Regions from separate parts of the Thiosocius teredinicola genome, predicted to be linked through region 1. Evidence: predicted binding sites of a transcription regulator. Region 1 holds the regulator's gene; the other holds the start of a gene.
What was found. Region 1 encodes FNR, which switches genes on or off when oxygen is low (the NO sensors DNR and NnrR bind a similar motif). Its sites were predicted from a motif close to TTGATNTANATCAA; they were not measured.

Region 1 (7,773 bases):
GCGTTGCTCAATCGAGCCGTCGGCGTTCAGCCATTCAGTGATCAGCGCGATCACCGGATAAGGCGACGCCGGATCGAACTCGGTGCTGTGCGCACCTTCGAGTTTGGCAACATGACGTGCAAATTCGATGACAGCGACCTGCATCCCCAGGCAGATGCCCAGATAAGGGATGCGGTTTTCACGCGCATACTGCGCCGCGGCGATCTTGCCTTCCACGCCTCGCTCGCCAAAGCCGCCCGGCACCAGGATCGCGTCCATATCCTTCAGCGTACCGATGCCGTCGCTTTGCAGGGCCTCGGAATCGATATAGTGGATATTGACCTTGTGGCCGGTCTTGATGCCGGCATGGATCAGCGCTTCGTTGAGCGACTTGTACGATTCGGTCAGATCGACGTACTTGCCGACCATCGCGATATCGACTTCGCCTTTCGAATGATCCAGGCCATCGACGACCGCCTGCCATTCGCTCAGATCGGCCGGCGGCACATCGAGGCGCAGTTGATCGACGACGATCTCGTCCAGGCCTTGCGCATGCAACAGCAACGGGATGCGGTAGATGCTGTCGGCGTCGACTGCCGAGATGACGGCGCGCTCAGGCACGTTGGTGAACAGCGCGATCTTGCGGCGCTCACCGTCGGGCACGGGACGGTCGCCGCGGCACACCAGCACATCCGGCTGGATACCGATCGAACGCAGTTCCTTGACCGAGTGCTGCGTCGGCTTGGTCTTGATCTCACCCGAGGCCGCGATGTACGGCACCAGCGTGAGGTGCATGAACAAGGCGTTCTCGCGCCCCATCTCGACGCCCATCTGACGGATGGCCTCGAGAAACGGCAGCGATTCGATGTCACCCACGGTACCGCCGATCTCGACCAGCGCAACGTCGGCATCGGCCGAACCGCGGCGCACGCTTTCCTTGATCTCGTTGGTGATGTGCGGAATGACCTGCACGGTACCGCCGAGGTAATCGCCACGGCGCTCCTTGCGGATCACGTTCTCGTAGATCTGGCCGGTCGTGAAGTTGTTGTTGCGTCCCATCGTGGTACGGATGTAACGCTCGTAGTGCCCCAGATCGAGGTCGGTTTCGGCACCGTCGTCAGTGACGAATACCTCACCGTGTTGAAACGGGCTCATCGTGCCCGGGTCGACGTTGATATAGGGATCCAGCTTGATCATCGTGACCTTGAGGCCACGCGCTTCGAGCAAAGCGCCAAGCGAAGCAGAGGCAATACCTTTGCCTAGGGACGACACAACGCCGCCCGTAATAAAAATGCATTTAGCCATGGGCCGGAGGGCTCAAAAAGGAGGTTGCAACGGACGGGCTTAAACGGTACCAGAGAGCCCCTCTGCACTCAATCACAAATCGCGACCGGGTTTAACTTCTGGGAACTTGATCAGGATCAGAGGCAGTGTCAATTTGCCCTTATATTCCAACGTTTTAGCGGCAATTCGCCGGTTTTGGCGCTAGTGGCAGCCAATGCATTGGTCTATATTCAGTCTTGCTCGGGAAGGAACGATCCCGACTCCGTGCCGACGACTCATCTCCCCGGCAGTGCCATGAGTCCCGTCGACGCAGGGAGGCTCACCTCACTCACACAAAAGCTCACTCAAGGAGTTAACGAAATGCGGAAGTTCGCAAAAGCACTTAGCGCTGCGCTCGTCGCCGGCGCAGCTGCATTAACCATGTCATCGGCTAGCGCCTGGTGGGGTGGCGGCCCCTGGGGCGGCGGTGGCCCGTGGGGCGGCAACAACTGGGACAACAACTACAACCGCGGTTACGGCTACGGCAACACCTCGGGCTGGGGCGACGGCTGGGGCTCGGGCGATGCCGCCGGCGCCGGTGATTTCAGCATGAATATGAGCGGCCGCGGCAACACCAATATGCGTGGCTACGGCAGTGGCTACGGCTACGGTGACGGCTATGGCCGCGGTTACAACTACAGCGCCCCCGGCTGGGGCGGCTACGGTTACGGCCCCGGTTACGGCGGTTACGGCCCATGGGGCGGCGGTTACGGCCCCGGCTGGGGTGCTCCGGTAGCACCGCCTGCGGCCCCCGCAGCACCGGCCGCGAGCGAATAAGCTTCTCGCTCGAGCACCAAAGCCCGTCCCGTCGTGGACGGGTTTTTTTTGCGCGTCTCTTTCTACCTAACTAAGGTTATTGATCAAGGTCAAAAAAATTCGCACAATCACAGTGCAGTTTCCGATCAACCCTCAGGGAACCAACAAAGGCATTCACCTTGGCTGAGAAGAACGTCATTTCACTCGATAAAATCAAGGTTGCTTGTCGTGATTGCAGCCTCTCCATGCTGTGCCTCCCCATGGGCCTGAGACCGGAGGATGTCGATCGTCTGGATGCGATCGTCAAACGTAATCGACCGCTGCAACGCGGCGATCACCTCTTCCGCTCGGGCGAACCGTTCCGCAATCTGTACGTTGTCAAGACGGGGGCGGTCAAAACCTATACGCAGACCAATGACGGCGATGAACAGGTCGTCGGCTTCCATCTGCCCGGCGAGGTGCTGGGCATGGATGCGATCCAGGAAAATCTGCACGGCTGTAGCGCGCGTGCACTCGAAACCACCGCAATCTGCGAGCTGCCCTTCGAGCGGCTTGAAGACCTGGCCTCCAACATCCCCAGCCTGCAGCACCAGATGTTCCGTCTGCTGAGCAAAGAGATCAGCCAGGACGCAGAGATGATGACGCTGCTCGGACGCAGCACGGCTGAAGAGCGGGTTGCCTCGTTCCTGCTGAGCCTGTCCGACCGCTTTCATCGACGTGGTTTCTCGGCGTCGGATTTCTTCCTCAGCATGTCACGCCAGGAGATCGGCAGTTATCTCGGCCTGGCGCTGGAAACGGTGAGCCGGCTGTTTACCCGCTTCCAGGAGGAGAAGATCCTCAAGGTCGAGCGCAAACACGTGCAGATCCTCGATCTGGAACGACTGCGTTCCATGGTTACGCATCAAACCCATTGCGAGCGTCATCGCGCAAGACCATCAAATTGATCTAGCTCAATTTGAAAGCGACAAAAATCATTGCGATGTGGGTCTGCGACACCCAGTTGACCCACATCAAAGTAGCGACTCCTTATTAACAATTAGTGTGCGCCCCAGATCGGTTGGTTCCGTGTTGAAACCAACCGATGGTTTTTTCACTTGGGAGACGCGTAATGGAGTCACAGACCACCTACAACTACAAGGTCGTGCGCCAGTTTGCGGTGATGACGGTTATCTGGGGCATCGTCGGGATGCTCGTCGGCGTTATCGTCGCGGCTCAGCTGGCCTTTCCGACACTCACCGATGGTATTTCGTTCCTCAGCTACGGCCGCCTGCGTCCGTTGCATACGAACGCTGTCATATTTGCCTTCGGCGGTTCGGCCTTGTTCGCCACGTCGTACTACGTGGTGCAACGCACCTGTCAGACCCGGCTGTTCGGTGGTCCGCTGGCCTCCATCACCTTCTGGGGTTGGAACCTGATCATCGTACTGGCTGCCATTACGCTGCCCCTGGGTATCACCAGCGGTAAGGAATACGCCGAACTCGAATGGCCGATCGACCTGCTGATCGCCGTCATCTGGGTGATCTACGCGATCGTATTCTTCGGCACGGTCGCCACACGTAAGGTCAAGCACATCTACGTAGCCAACTGGTTCTACGGTGCTTTCATCCTGACGATTGCGGTACTGCACATCGTCAACAGCGCGTTCATCCCGGCCACCCTGACCAAGGGCTACAGCTTCTACCCCGGTGCCATCGATGCGATGGTCCAGTGGTGGTACGGCCACAACGCCGTGGGCTTCTTCCTGACCACTGCGTTCCTCGGCATGATGTACTACTTCGTACCGAAGCAGGCCGGTCGCCCCGTCTACTCGTACCGTCTGTCAGTCGTCCACTTCTGGGCACTGATCTCGACCTACATGTGGGCCGGTCCGCACCACCTGCACTACACCGCACTGCCCGACTGGGCACAGTCGGTCGGTATGATCTTCTCGCTGATCCTGCTGGCACCGTCCTGGGGCGGCATGATCAACGGCATCATGACCCTGTCGGGCGCCTGGCATAAGCTGCGCACCGACCCGATCCTGAAATTCCTGATCGTTTCGCTGTCGTTCTACGGCATGTCGACCTTCGAAGGTCCGATGATGTCGATCAAGACCGTCAACGCGCTGTCGCACTACACCGACTGGACCGTGGGCCACGTGCACTCGGGTGCGTTGGGTTGGGTTGCGATGGTATCGATCGGTTCGCTGTACTACCTGATCCCACGTATGTTCGGTCGGGTTGAGATGGCGAGCATGAAGCTGGTCGAGTTGCACTTCTGGACGGCCACCATCGGCGTTGTGCTGTACATCGCTGCCATGTGGATCGCCGGTGTCATGCAAGGCCTGATGTGGCGTGCAGTTAACGCCGACGGCACCCTGACCTACTCCTTCATCGAATCGGTGGAACGTACCTATCCGTTCTACTACGTCCGTCTGCTCGGCGGGGCCATGTTCCTCGGCGGCATGCTGTTGATGGCCTACAACGTCTGGAAAACGGCCTCGCAGGGCCGTGTAGCCGACGCTGACGATGCCATTCCGGCACCGGCAGCCCACTGATAAGAAAGGAGTACCGAAAATGTCACATGAAGTCGTTGAAAAGAACGTCGGCCTGCTGGCGATCCTGGTAATCCTGGTTATCAGTGTCGGCGGCCTGGTCGAAATCGTCCCGCTGTTCTTCCTCACGGAAACCACTGAGCCGGCGCCTGGCGTCACCAAGTACAGTGCGTTGCGTCTGGAAGGTCGGGATATCTATGTCCGCGAGGGTTGCTACAACTGCCACTCGCAGATGATCCGTCCGTTCCGTGCGGAAACCGAGCGTTACGGTCACTACTCGGTTGCGGGTGAGTCGGTTTACGACCACCCCTTCCAGTGGGGATCGAAGCGCACCGGTCCGGACCTGGCCCGCGTTGGCGGTCGCTACAGTGACGATTGGCACTACGCCCATCTGAACGACCCACGCGACGTGGTGCCGGAGTCGAACATGCCTTCCTACTCATGGTTGAGCGACAACAAACTGACCGGCAATGACACTGCCGCGAAGATGAAGGCACTCAACATCGCGATCGGTGCGACCTGTCCGAAATGCGAGCTCTACAGCGAGCAGGACATGGCGGATGCCCAGAAGCAAGTGGCTGAAAAAACCGAGGCGGAAGCACTCGTTGCTTATCTGCAAGGTCTGGGCCTCGCTTCCAAGCAGTGGTGATCGTTATGGAACTTAACGATCTGCGTGCATGGCACACCGTCGTCCTGCTGATCTGTTTCATCGGGATCGTATTTTGGGCCTACAGCAAACGTCGTAAGCGTGATTTCGACGAGGCCGCAAACCTGCCCTTTGCCGACGAGAAAAAGCACCGGGCATCGATTGAGAAGGAGAATCTGTCATGAGCAGTTTCTGGAGTGGTTGGATTATCGTACTTACCGTCGGCAACATCCTCGCCTGTCTGTGGCTCGTCTGGTGGACCATGCGTCGCCGTACCGACGAGGCGGCGCAAGGTGACGTTACCGGTCATACCTGGGATGGCGATCTGCAGGAATACAACAACCCCCTGCCCCGTTGGTGGCTGTGGCTGTTCTACATCACCCTGATCTTCGCCGCCGGCTACCTGGCCTTGTATCCCGGCCTGGGCAAGTTCCAGGGCATCTGGGGCTGGTCATCGGGCAACACGCTGGGCTCGATCGAAGGTTCGCAGTACCAGGGCGAGATGGCGCAGGCCGCCGAGAAGTACGACCCGATCTTCAAGAAGTTCGCGGCCGTCGCAGTGACCGATCTGGCGGGCAAGCCGGAATACCAAGAAGCGCGTGAAATGGGCAAGCGTCTGTTCCTGACCTACTGCATGCAGTGTCATGGTTCGGATGCCGGCGGAACGCCGGGCTTCCCCAACCTGACCGACGGCGACTGGCTGTGGGGCGGTAGCCCTGAGCAGATCAAGATGTCGATCGCCAGTGGCCGCAACGGCGTGATGCCGGCGCACGCCCACATCGGCGACGACAAGATCGACCAGGTCGCCAGCTACGTCGAGAGCCTCTCGGGCCGCAACGTGGACGCCGCCAAGGCCGAAGCCGGCAAAGAGGTGTTCATGAGCGTCGGCTGTATCGGCTGCCACGGTGTCGACGGCACCGGCAACCAGATGCTCGGCGCGCCGAACCTGACCGACAAGGTCTGGCTGTATGGCGGTAGCGCAGGCGTTATCAAGCAGACCCTGACCAAGGGCCGTGCCGGCGTCATGCCAGCTCACAAGGAGCTGCTGGGCGACGAGAAGGTGCACCTGCTGACCGCTTACGTCTATAGTCTGTCGAACCAATAAGCGGTACCCTGGCCCTGGCCCCTCGGAAAACGTCGATAATGCGATTTATCAACGACTTCCGCGGGGGTTCAGGGCCAAAATTCAACGGCTATTTCTCTCCTTAGGCGCCCTTCAGCATCGGCTCCACCCGGGAGTTGTAGCTGAACGATGACCAAAGTCGGACACCACTGTCCGGCGCGACCTAAGGAACCCAGCATGTCTACCCTGCCAGCTACTGAGCAAGACAAAAATCAGCTGCCGGTTGTTCAGCAGATCGTTTCCGTCATGTGGCCGTCGTTCCTTACCGCGAGCCTGGCCACCATCATCTTCTTCACCCTGTTCGATCCGACCGAACTGGGCATGATCGGCGGCTTTCCGGATATCACCCGGATGGGCGGCTATACCATCGGCTTCTTTTGTTTCTGGTTGCTGACGTCGATGAGCTGCGCGCTGACTTGCTATTTCCGCCGACCCACACATCGGCAGAACATGCCCAAATCCAACTAAACGCCCTGACCACGGAACCGCAGACGATGTCGCAGCCTGCCGAAAACAACAACGATTCCGCGCTCGAGTCCGATCTCTATAAGAAGCGCGAGAAGATCTATCCGCGAGAGGTGCACGGCATCTTTGCCGCACTGCGCCTGGCGGCCATGGGGGTGTTGCTCGGCATCTACTACGGTACGCCATGGATCAACTGGGACGGTCACCAGGCGATATTGTTCGACCTGCCGGCGCGTAAGTTCTACATCTTCGGCCTGACCTTCTGGCCGCAGGATTTCTTCTACCTGTCGATGCTGCTGATCCTCGCAGCGATCTCGCTGTTCATGTTTACCGCGCTCGCCGGACGCTTGTGGTGCGGCTATGCCTGTCCGCAGACCGTGTGGACCGAGATCTACATGTGGATCGAGCGCAAGATCGAAGGCGGATCGAAGAAACAGAAGAAACGCGACCAGGGGCCGAAAGACGCATCGTATTACAGCGTCAAGGCAGCCAAACACGCGGCATGGTTGGTGTTCTCTCTGTGGACGGGTTTCACCTTCGTCGGTTACTTCACGCCGATTCAGGAGCTGTGGACCAGCTTCATCGGCTGGAACCTGGGCCCCTGGGAAACCTTCTGGATCTTTTTCTACGGCTTCGCCACCTACGGCAACGCAGGTTTCATGCGCGAGCAGGTGTGCATCTACATGTGCCCCTATGCGCGCTTCCAAAGCGCGATGTTCGACCACGACACCCTGATCATCTCGTACGACGAAAAACGCGGCGATCCGCGCGGTTCACGCAAGCGCGGCACGCCATCGGCCGAAGCCGGCCTGGGCGACTGCATCGACTGCACGCTGTGCGTTCAGGTTTGCCCTGTCGGTATCGATATCCGCGACGGCCTGCAGTACCAGTGCATCGGCTGTGCGGCGTGCGTCGACGTGTGCGACGAAGTCATGGACAAGATGGGCT
Region 2 (7,773 bases), 1.1 Mb from region 1:
ATCGCCGAGATGATGCCGAATGCCGGCAAAATCAGGATGTACACCTCGGGGTGACCGAAGAACCAGAAGATGTGCTGGTACATGACCGGGTCACCGCCGCCGGCCGCACTGAAGAAGCTGGTGCCGGCGAACTTGTCGGTCAGCAACATGGTGACCGCGCCCGCCAGTACCGGCATGGTCGCGATCAGCAGATAGGCTGTGATCAGCCAGGTCCACACGAACAGCGGCATCTTCATCAGGGTCATGCCAGGTGCGCGCATGTTGAGGATGGTCACCACGACGTTGATCGAACCCATGATCGACGAGATACCCGCCAAGTGGATGGCGAAGATCATGAACGGAAAGCCATCACCCATCTGCAATGACAACGGCGGGTAGATGGTCCAACCGGCCGCCGGGCCGCCACCAGCCATGAAGAAGGTCGACAGCAGCAGCGAAAACGCGAACGGCAGGATCCAGAACGAGAAGTTGTTCATACGCGGCAGCGCCATGTCCGGCGCACCGATCATCATCGGGATCAGCCAGTTGGCCAGGCCGGTGAAGGCCGGCATAACCGCGCCGAAGATCATGACCAGCGCGTGCACGGTGGTCATCGAGTTGAAGAACTGCGGATCAACAACCTGCATACCCGGCTGGAACAGTTCCGCACGGATCACCATGGCCATCGCGCCGCCGATGAAAAACATCAGCAGGGCGAACAGCAGGTAGAGCGTGCCGATATCCTTGTGGTTGGTCGTCGTAACCCAACGCATCAGGCCCTTGGCCGGCCCGTGATCGTGATGATCGTCGTGAGTTGCTGTAGCGGTACTCATCGTAGACTCTCCCAATGTAATTCTTAGCGGGCTGCCTTGACTGCAGCGGGTTGAACGACACTCGCGCTGTTGCCGAAAGCGTTGCGCTCATAGGTGATTACCGCCGCCATATCGGCGTCGTTGAGCACTTCGCGGTAGGCAGCCATGGCAGTTCCAGTCTTGCCGTTCATCACGATATCGAGGTGCGCCGCAGCATCACCGGTTGCGATTGCACTACCGGCCAATGCCGGGAAAGCAGGCGGCACGCCCTGGCCATTCGGCTGATGACAGGCGGCGCAGTTGGTCGTATAGACCTGCTCACCCTTGGCCATCAGTTCTTCTTTGGTCCATTCGCGATCAGCCGAAGCGGCGGCCGCCTCTGCTGCGCCTTTCTGCTCCGCAACCCAGATTGCGTAGTCTTCGGGAGACTTTGCAACAACCACGATCGGCATGAAGCCGTGGTCCTTGCCACAGAGTTCCGCGCATTTACCGCGGTAGATTCCCGGCTCATCGACCTTGGTCCAGGCCTCGTTGATGAATCCCGGGATTGCATCTTTCTTCCAGCCCAGGTCAGGAACCCACCAGGAATGGATAACGTCGGCCGCCGTGAGCAGGAAACGCACCTTCTTGCCCGTGGGGATAACCAAGGGGTTGTCGACATCGCGCAGATAGGTGTCACCGAACTGGCTGAGATCGGCGCCGGAACCAAGCATGCGAGCTTCGTTGTGGTCCGGATGCAACGAACTGACGAACGATACGCCCGCAGCATCACCGTCGACATAGTCGTACTTCCATTTCCACTGGATGCCGGTGACTTTGATCGACATGTCGGCATCGCTGGAATCCTCCATCGCCAACAAGGTGGTCGTGGCCGGGATGGCCATGCTGACGAGGATAACGATCGGTACGACCGTCCACAGAATCTCCATCGTCGTGCTTTCGTGGAACTGGGCGGCAACCGCGCCCTTGGACTTGCGGTGGTTGATAATCGAATAGATCATCGCGCCGAACACGACGACACCGATCGCACAACACACCCAGAAAATTATCATGTGCAGGTCGTACACACTCTGACTGGTTTGCGTTACCCCCTCACGCATGTTGAGTGCGTAATCGGCATGCGCTGCAGCGAATGCCCCTCCGAGGTATGCCGCTGAAACAGCCGCCAGCCTACGCATCATTCTCACAGCTCATCTCCCCCCAACTCTTAGTCGTTATCTCTTGTAGCCCACCGCTGCAACGCGCGATGCGCACCTATTCACACGGATAACATGCGTCGCAATTCGGTCGCGAGTTCGGCTTTTTCTTCTTCGATTAAAAATTCGCCGATTTCAACCCGCTTGCCCGAAGCGGCGATCCAGAGGCGGCGCGGATACCAGTGATCCGCTGCTTTGGAGAGTTCGACCCGGACCCAGCCGCGCGCGAACTCTACCCTTTCTTCCGGCCCCTGACGCGACGAACACGGCCGTCGCTCTCTGCCCTTTTCTACGGTGACTACCGATTCTCCGATCGAGACCACCTCGCAGCGACATGACGCATGCGACACGAGGTAGATGCATGCGAACAAGGCTGCCAACTCAACTCCGGCGAACGGCAGGATCAACCAAAAGCCCTGTGCGGCGAGTACTACGGATATCAACAGTAGGGGCACCGAGATCGCGCCCAGAAAAACCATCGATTGCCGCCAACTCAACGAACGATTGGGCCGGATCACCACCCGCAGCTCATCGCTATCGGGCGGTTTATTGGATGTCACCATCGGCTTGGTCCTTAAGTGACCCGCGCCGAGCTGTTCGTAAACGTTCGGCTACGCCTGATTAGTTTTCGATCCGGAGATTATCGCGCACCATAACGCGATCCAAGCAAATTTGATACAGATCAGTTAAAAATCTACTTATGGCGCGGCGTCTCTCTAATATTCGAATTTATTAATCTTTAGGAGAGACGGATGAGGCGGGTTAAATGTCTATATTTTTGTAGGGTTAAATCTATTTAGCGTTTATTAATAAACCAAGATTCAACGGTCGCGCCGGGCTGATCTCTTGGTTGCTGCGCGGGTTCGGGATCACGCCGAGACATGGCGTCTGCAGACAGGCCTCGAGCGATGCGATGTTCTCGTTCAAGCGCTCCATGTTCGGGTCGACGTGCGAGCCGATCCAACCCAACAGTTCGACGCCGCTGTCCAGAATGACCTGTTCGCTGAGCTGCGCGTGATTCAGACAACCAAGCCGCAGACCGACCACCAGCACCACCGGCAGCCCCAGTGACTGCGCCAGCGACTGCATGTCCCAGTTCGCGCCCAAGGGCACACGCCAACCGCCCGCCCCCTCGACCACCACGATGTCGGCCGCTGCATTGACCGCGGTGAATGCACGGCGGATGGTTTCCATGTTGATCGGCTGATCGGTTTCGCGTGCCGCCAGGTGCGGTGCGATCGGCTGCTCGAAGCAATAGGGGTTCACCTGTTGATACGGCAGGTCGAACCCGCAGGCCTCGATCAGCGCCATGGAATCGTCATTACGCAATTCTCCGTCGTGCCAACGGGCTCCCGCGGCAACCGGCTTGAAGCCCGCAGCGGTGATGCCTTGTTTGCGCAAGGCCCGGATCAATGCCACCGAGACGACGGTCTTTCCGCAGTCGGTATCGGTTCCTGTGATGAAGACACCCTGTTTCACCGGCCGGCTCTCAGCACATCGACCGAAACACGCGTTTCGCCATCCACCTTGCGCTGTACCGCGCCCCACGCATGACCGTGAACCACCTCGTAGGTCAACGGCAGTCTGCCGTCGGCATCGCGGAACTGTTCATAGGCGGCACATACCTCAACCAGGCGTTGCCGGCTGAGCAGGCCGCGCGAACGACTCACGTCCGCGTTGCCGGCACCGATGATTTTGACTTCGCGCATCAAACGCATGGCATCAGTGTAGGTCAGCGTCATACGTTCCACATCCATGACCGGGTCGGCCAGGCCCGCTGCCATCAGCGTATCGCCATAGTCGTGCATATCGATGAAGTTATGCACATGAGGCCGACCGTCGACTTCCGACCAGGCCGCGCGCAGTTCCTTGAGCGTATCCGGACCGAAACTGCTGAACATCAGCAGCCCTCCCGGTTTCAGTACCCGGCTGATATCGGCAAACGCCTGTGCCGGCCGGGTGCTCCACTGCAGTGCCGCGTTGGCGAATACCAGGTCGACGCTCTGATCCGCCAGCGGCAGGTGATCGAGATCGGCACACAGGCAACGCGGCCGGCGCAGCCAGCGTCCACGCTTGCGGGTGCGCGCCAGCATCGGCATCGCGAAATCGAGCGCAAACACCTGGGCCTTTGGATAACGCTTCATCAGCGCCTCGGTGGCCACCCCGGTGCCGCAGCCGATATCGAGTATCACGCCGGGTTGATGGCGGACGAAATCGAGCCGCTCGAGCATGCGTCTGCCGATCTCATGCTGCAGCACGGCCGCCTCATCGTAGTGCTGCGCGGCCCGCCCGAAACTCAGGCGTGCTTTGCGCTTGTCCAGTGGTTGCTCTTCAACGTCGCCCATCGATCAACTCACCGGTAGAAAATCCAACAACAAATCCAAACTCTCCTGCGGATGCGATAGAAACGGTGCGTGGCCGGCGCCGTCGATCACATCGATCCGGCTCGCCGGTAACCAGTCACCCAGGCATTCCGTAATCGTCGAAGGCACCAGCGTGTCACGCGCACCGAACCACCAATGGGTGGGACACGCGAGCTCCGCCAGTTCGCCACGCAGGTCAGTGCGCAACAGCAGCTCCAAACCCTGGCTCAGCCCTTCGGCGCTCGCCGGCGGTCGCTGCGCGACCTCATCGCGCAGCTGCTTCAACGTCTCACGTGCATGCTCCGCACCTTTCACCTGCAAACTCAAAAAACGCATCAGGGTTGCGTTGGCGTCGTCATCCAGCGCCCTGGCAAACTGCTCGAAGGTCGATGTCGGCATCGCACACGGCCAATCGACGCTTTGCACGAAGCGCGGCGTTGTGCCCACCAGCGAAAGCCGACCCACCCTTGCCGGGGCCATCAGCGCCGCCTGCAACGCCACCTGGCCACCCAACGACCAACCGATCCACTGGGCACGCCGGGGCGCGGCATCCAGGCACAGCTGCGCCCAATCGCGTAGCTCGGCAGCGGGCGCCGGCGGGCTGGCGCCGTGTCCCGGCAACTCGATCACGTTGACCTCGAAGTGCTCAGCGAGTGTCGGCAGGATCGGCTCCCACACGGCCGCGTTCATCCCCCAACCATGCAGCAACACCAGCGGCGCGCCCTGCCCTGTCTTCTGGCAATACAGGCTCATGCCAGCTCAGCCGCCGTCTCTTCGAGTACGCTCAGCAAGGTCTCGACCTGCGATACCGTGTGCGACGCCGACAGGGTCACGCGCAGGCGCGCGGCACCATCGGGCACGGTCGGCGGGCGAATCGCCGTTACCAGGATACCTTCGCGGTAAAGCCGATCGCTCCATTGCAGCGCGCGCTGCGCAGAACCGAGCAGAATCGGCTGGATCGGTGTTTCCGAATCCATCAACTCGAGCCCGATACGCGCAGCGCCGCGACGGAAACGGACGATCAGACCCTGCAGACGCTCACGCCGCCATTCCTCGTCGAGCACGATGCGCAGGCTGGCACGCGTTGCCTCGGCGATCGCTGCCGGCATGGCGGTGGTGTAGATATAGGGTCGCGCCTGCTGGATCAGCGTTTCGATCAGCACCTCAGGCCCGGCGACGAATGCACCGGCCGTGCCCAGCGCCTTGCCCAGCGTGCCCATCAGGATCGGCACATCCGATTCACCGAGTTCCGCAGCCACAATACTGCCTCTGCCTTGCGGGCCGACAACCCCGATACCGTGCGCATCGTCGACCATCAGCCAGGCGTTGTGGGCCGAGCACTGCTCTGCCAGACCAGCCAGCGGCGCAATGTCGCCGTCCATGCTGAACACGCCGTCGGTCGCCACCAGGCAACGTGCTTCACCCTCGCGCAGCAAACCCGCCAGTGCGTCGGTGTCGGCATGCGCATAACGCTTGAAGCGTGCGCGTGACAGGATGCCGCCATCGATCAGCGAGGCGTGGTTGAGGCGATCTTCCAAAACGGTGTCGCTACGACCCAGCAGCGCGCTGAGCACCCCGAGATTGGCCATGTAGCCGGTCGAGAACAACAGCGCACGTTCGCGTCCGGTGAACTCGGCAAGTTCTTCTTCGAGGGCATGATGCGCAGCGCTATGGCCGCTGATCAGGTGCGCCGCGCCGCTGCCGACGCCGTAGCGCGCCACACCGCGATTCACTGCCTCGCCCAGACGCGGGTCGGCAGCCAGACCAAGATAGTCGTTGGAACAGAAGCTGAGCATGCGCCGGCCGTCGACGACCAGTTCCGGCCCCTGTGCACCGTCGGTCACCCGGCGTTGCCGGTACAGGCCCTCGCGTCGACGTTGTTCCAGCGCAGCCTGCAACGACTGCATCGATGATTCGTCCATGCCGTGAACCGGCCTCGACTTGGATCAGGTACCGGCGCCGCAGCAAACCTGCTGATCGGCGGCCAGTTCGACCTCCTGCCGGTTGATACCGAGGCGATCGAACAACTGTTGGTCGTGATCGGCGTCGGGATTATCCGTCGTCAACAGGCGCTCACCGTAGAAGATCGAGTTGGCTCCGGCCAGGAAGCACAGCGCCTGAGTCTCGTCGCTCATGTCGGTGCGTCCGGCCGACAGACGCACATAGCTCTTGGGCATCAGGATGCGCGCAACCGCGATGCTGCGCACAAACTCCAGCGAGTCGATCGTATCGCTGCCGTACAGCGGCGTACCTTCGATCTGCACCAGCATGTTGATCGGCACCGATTCCGGATGCTGCTCGAGATTGGACAGCTCCTGCAACATGCGCGCGCGGTCGGTGCCGTTCTCGCCCATGCCGAGGATGCCGCCGGAACACACGTTGATGCCTGCTTCGCGCACATGCTTGAGGGTATCGAGGCGATCCTGGAAGGTGCGCGTGGTGATGACGTTGCCGTAGAACTCGGGCGAGGTGTCGAGGTTGTGGTTGTAGTAATCCAGGCCGGCCTCGCGCAGACGCTGCGCCTGGGTGCCGGTCAGCATCCCCAGGGTGACACAGGTCTCCATGCCCAGGCCACGTACCGCGGTGATCATGTCGATCACCTTGTCGAGATTCTTGTCGGTTGGGTTGCGCCACGCGGCACCCATACAGAAACGGGTCGAGCCCTTGTCTTTCGCAGTCTGTGCGGCGGCAATCACCTCGTCGAGCGGCAGCAGCTTCTCGCGCTCCAGCCCGGTGTCGTATTTGGCGCTCTGCGAACAGTAGGCACAGTCCTCGGCGCAAGCGCCGGTCTTGATCGACAACAGGGTGCTGACCTGCACCTGGTTGGGATCGAAATATTGACGGTGCACGCTCTGAGCGCGAAACAGCAGATCGTTGAACGGCAAGGCAAACAGGGCGCGGATTTCGTCCAGCGACCAATCATGGCGGAGCTCGGCGGCGCTCATGAAGTGTGCTCCTCAATAGTGTGATCTTCGGCATCAACAATAAGGTCATCCCATTGCTCGCGCCGGATGCGGGCAATCGACCACAGCGACCAGGGCACGATGATCGCCAAACCGGCGCCCCAGGCGATCAGCCAGGACTCTATGCCGCGCCCCGGGAAGAAGGTGCCGATAGGGATAATCGCTCCCATCACGCCGTAGAACCGGTAGGCGGCGTTCTGCGTGAAATGCCCCACCCGCGGATTCGGGTGATGCCGGTGCAATGCATAGATCAGCATCGACCCACCGAACCACAGCAGCGGCAGTGGCGGCAGCAACATGCTGACAAGGTTGCCTATATCCATCTGCATGGCGGCGAAGCGCGAGGAGCGTCCGCTGACCGTGCGTACAGCATCTGATGGGGCGACTTCCATTACAATCCGGTCCCGTGGGCAAAATCGAGCCGCCATAATTCGGATCGGACGGCCCGCTGTCAACCGAA

Region 2: the regulator FNR is predicted to act here: its motif matches at 2,660-2,673, upstream of B1781_RS19280 (DUF2244 domain-containing protein).

What each region holds. Positions count from the first base shown of each region.
Region 1 is NZ_CP019936.1:2,918,802-2,926,574, forward strand. Features, by position in the region: gene B1781_RS13925 (CTP synthase) at 1-1,284, opposite strand, end outside; gene B1781_RS13930 (sulfur globule protein CV1) at 1,684-2,079, shown strand; gene fnr (fumarate/nitrate reduction transcriptional regulator Fnr) at 2,238-3,002, shown strand; gene ccoN (cytochrome-c oxidase, cbb3-type subunit I) at 3,167-4,594, shown strand; gene ccoO (cytochrome-c oxidase, cbb3-type subunit II) at 4,614-5,240, shown strand; gene B1781_RS13950 (cbb3-type cytochrome oxidase subunit 3) at 5,246-5,422, shown strand; gene ccoP (cytochrome-c oxidase, cbb3-type subunit III) at 5,419-6,342, shown strand; gene B1781_RS13960 (hypothetical protein) at 6,538-6,828, shown strand; gene ccoG (cytochrome c oxidase accessory protein CcoG) at 6,855-7,773, shown strand, end outside.
Region 2 is NZ_CP019936.1:4,065,367-4,073,139, forward strand. Features, by position in the region: gene ctaD (cytochrome c oxidase subunit I) at 1-812, opposite strand, end outside; gene coxB (cytochrome c oxidase subunit II) at 836-1,972, opposite strand; gene B1781_RS19280 (DUF2244 domain-containing protein) at 2,050-2,550, opposite strand; gene bioD (dethiobiotin synthase) at 2,780-3,466, opposite strand; gene bioC (malonyl-ACP O-methyltransferase BioC) at 3,463-4,332, opposite strand; gene bioH (pimeloyl-ACP methyl ester esterase BioH) at 4,336-5,103, opposite strand; gene bioF (8-amino-7-oxononanoate synthase) at 5,100-6,272, opposite strand; gene bioB (biotin synthase BioB) at 6,297-7,295, opposite strand; gene B1781_RS19310 (hypothetical protein) at 7,292-7,705, opposite strand.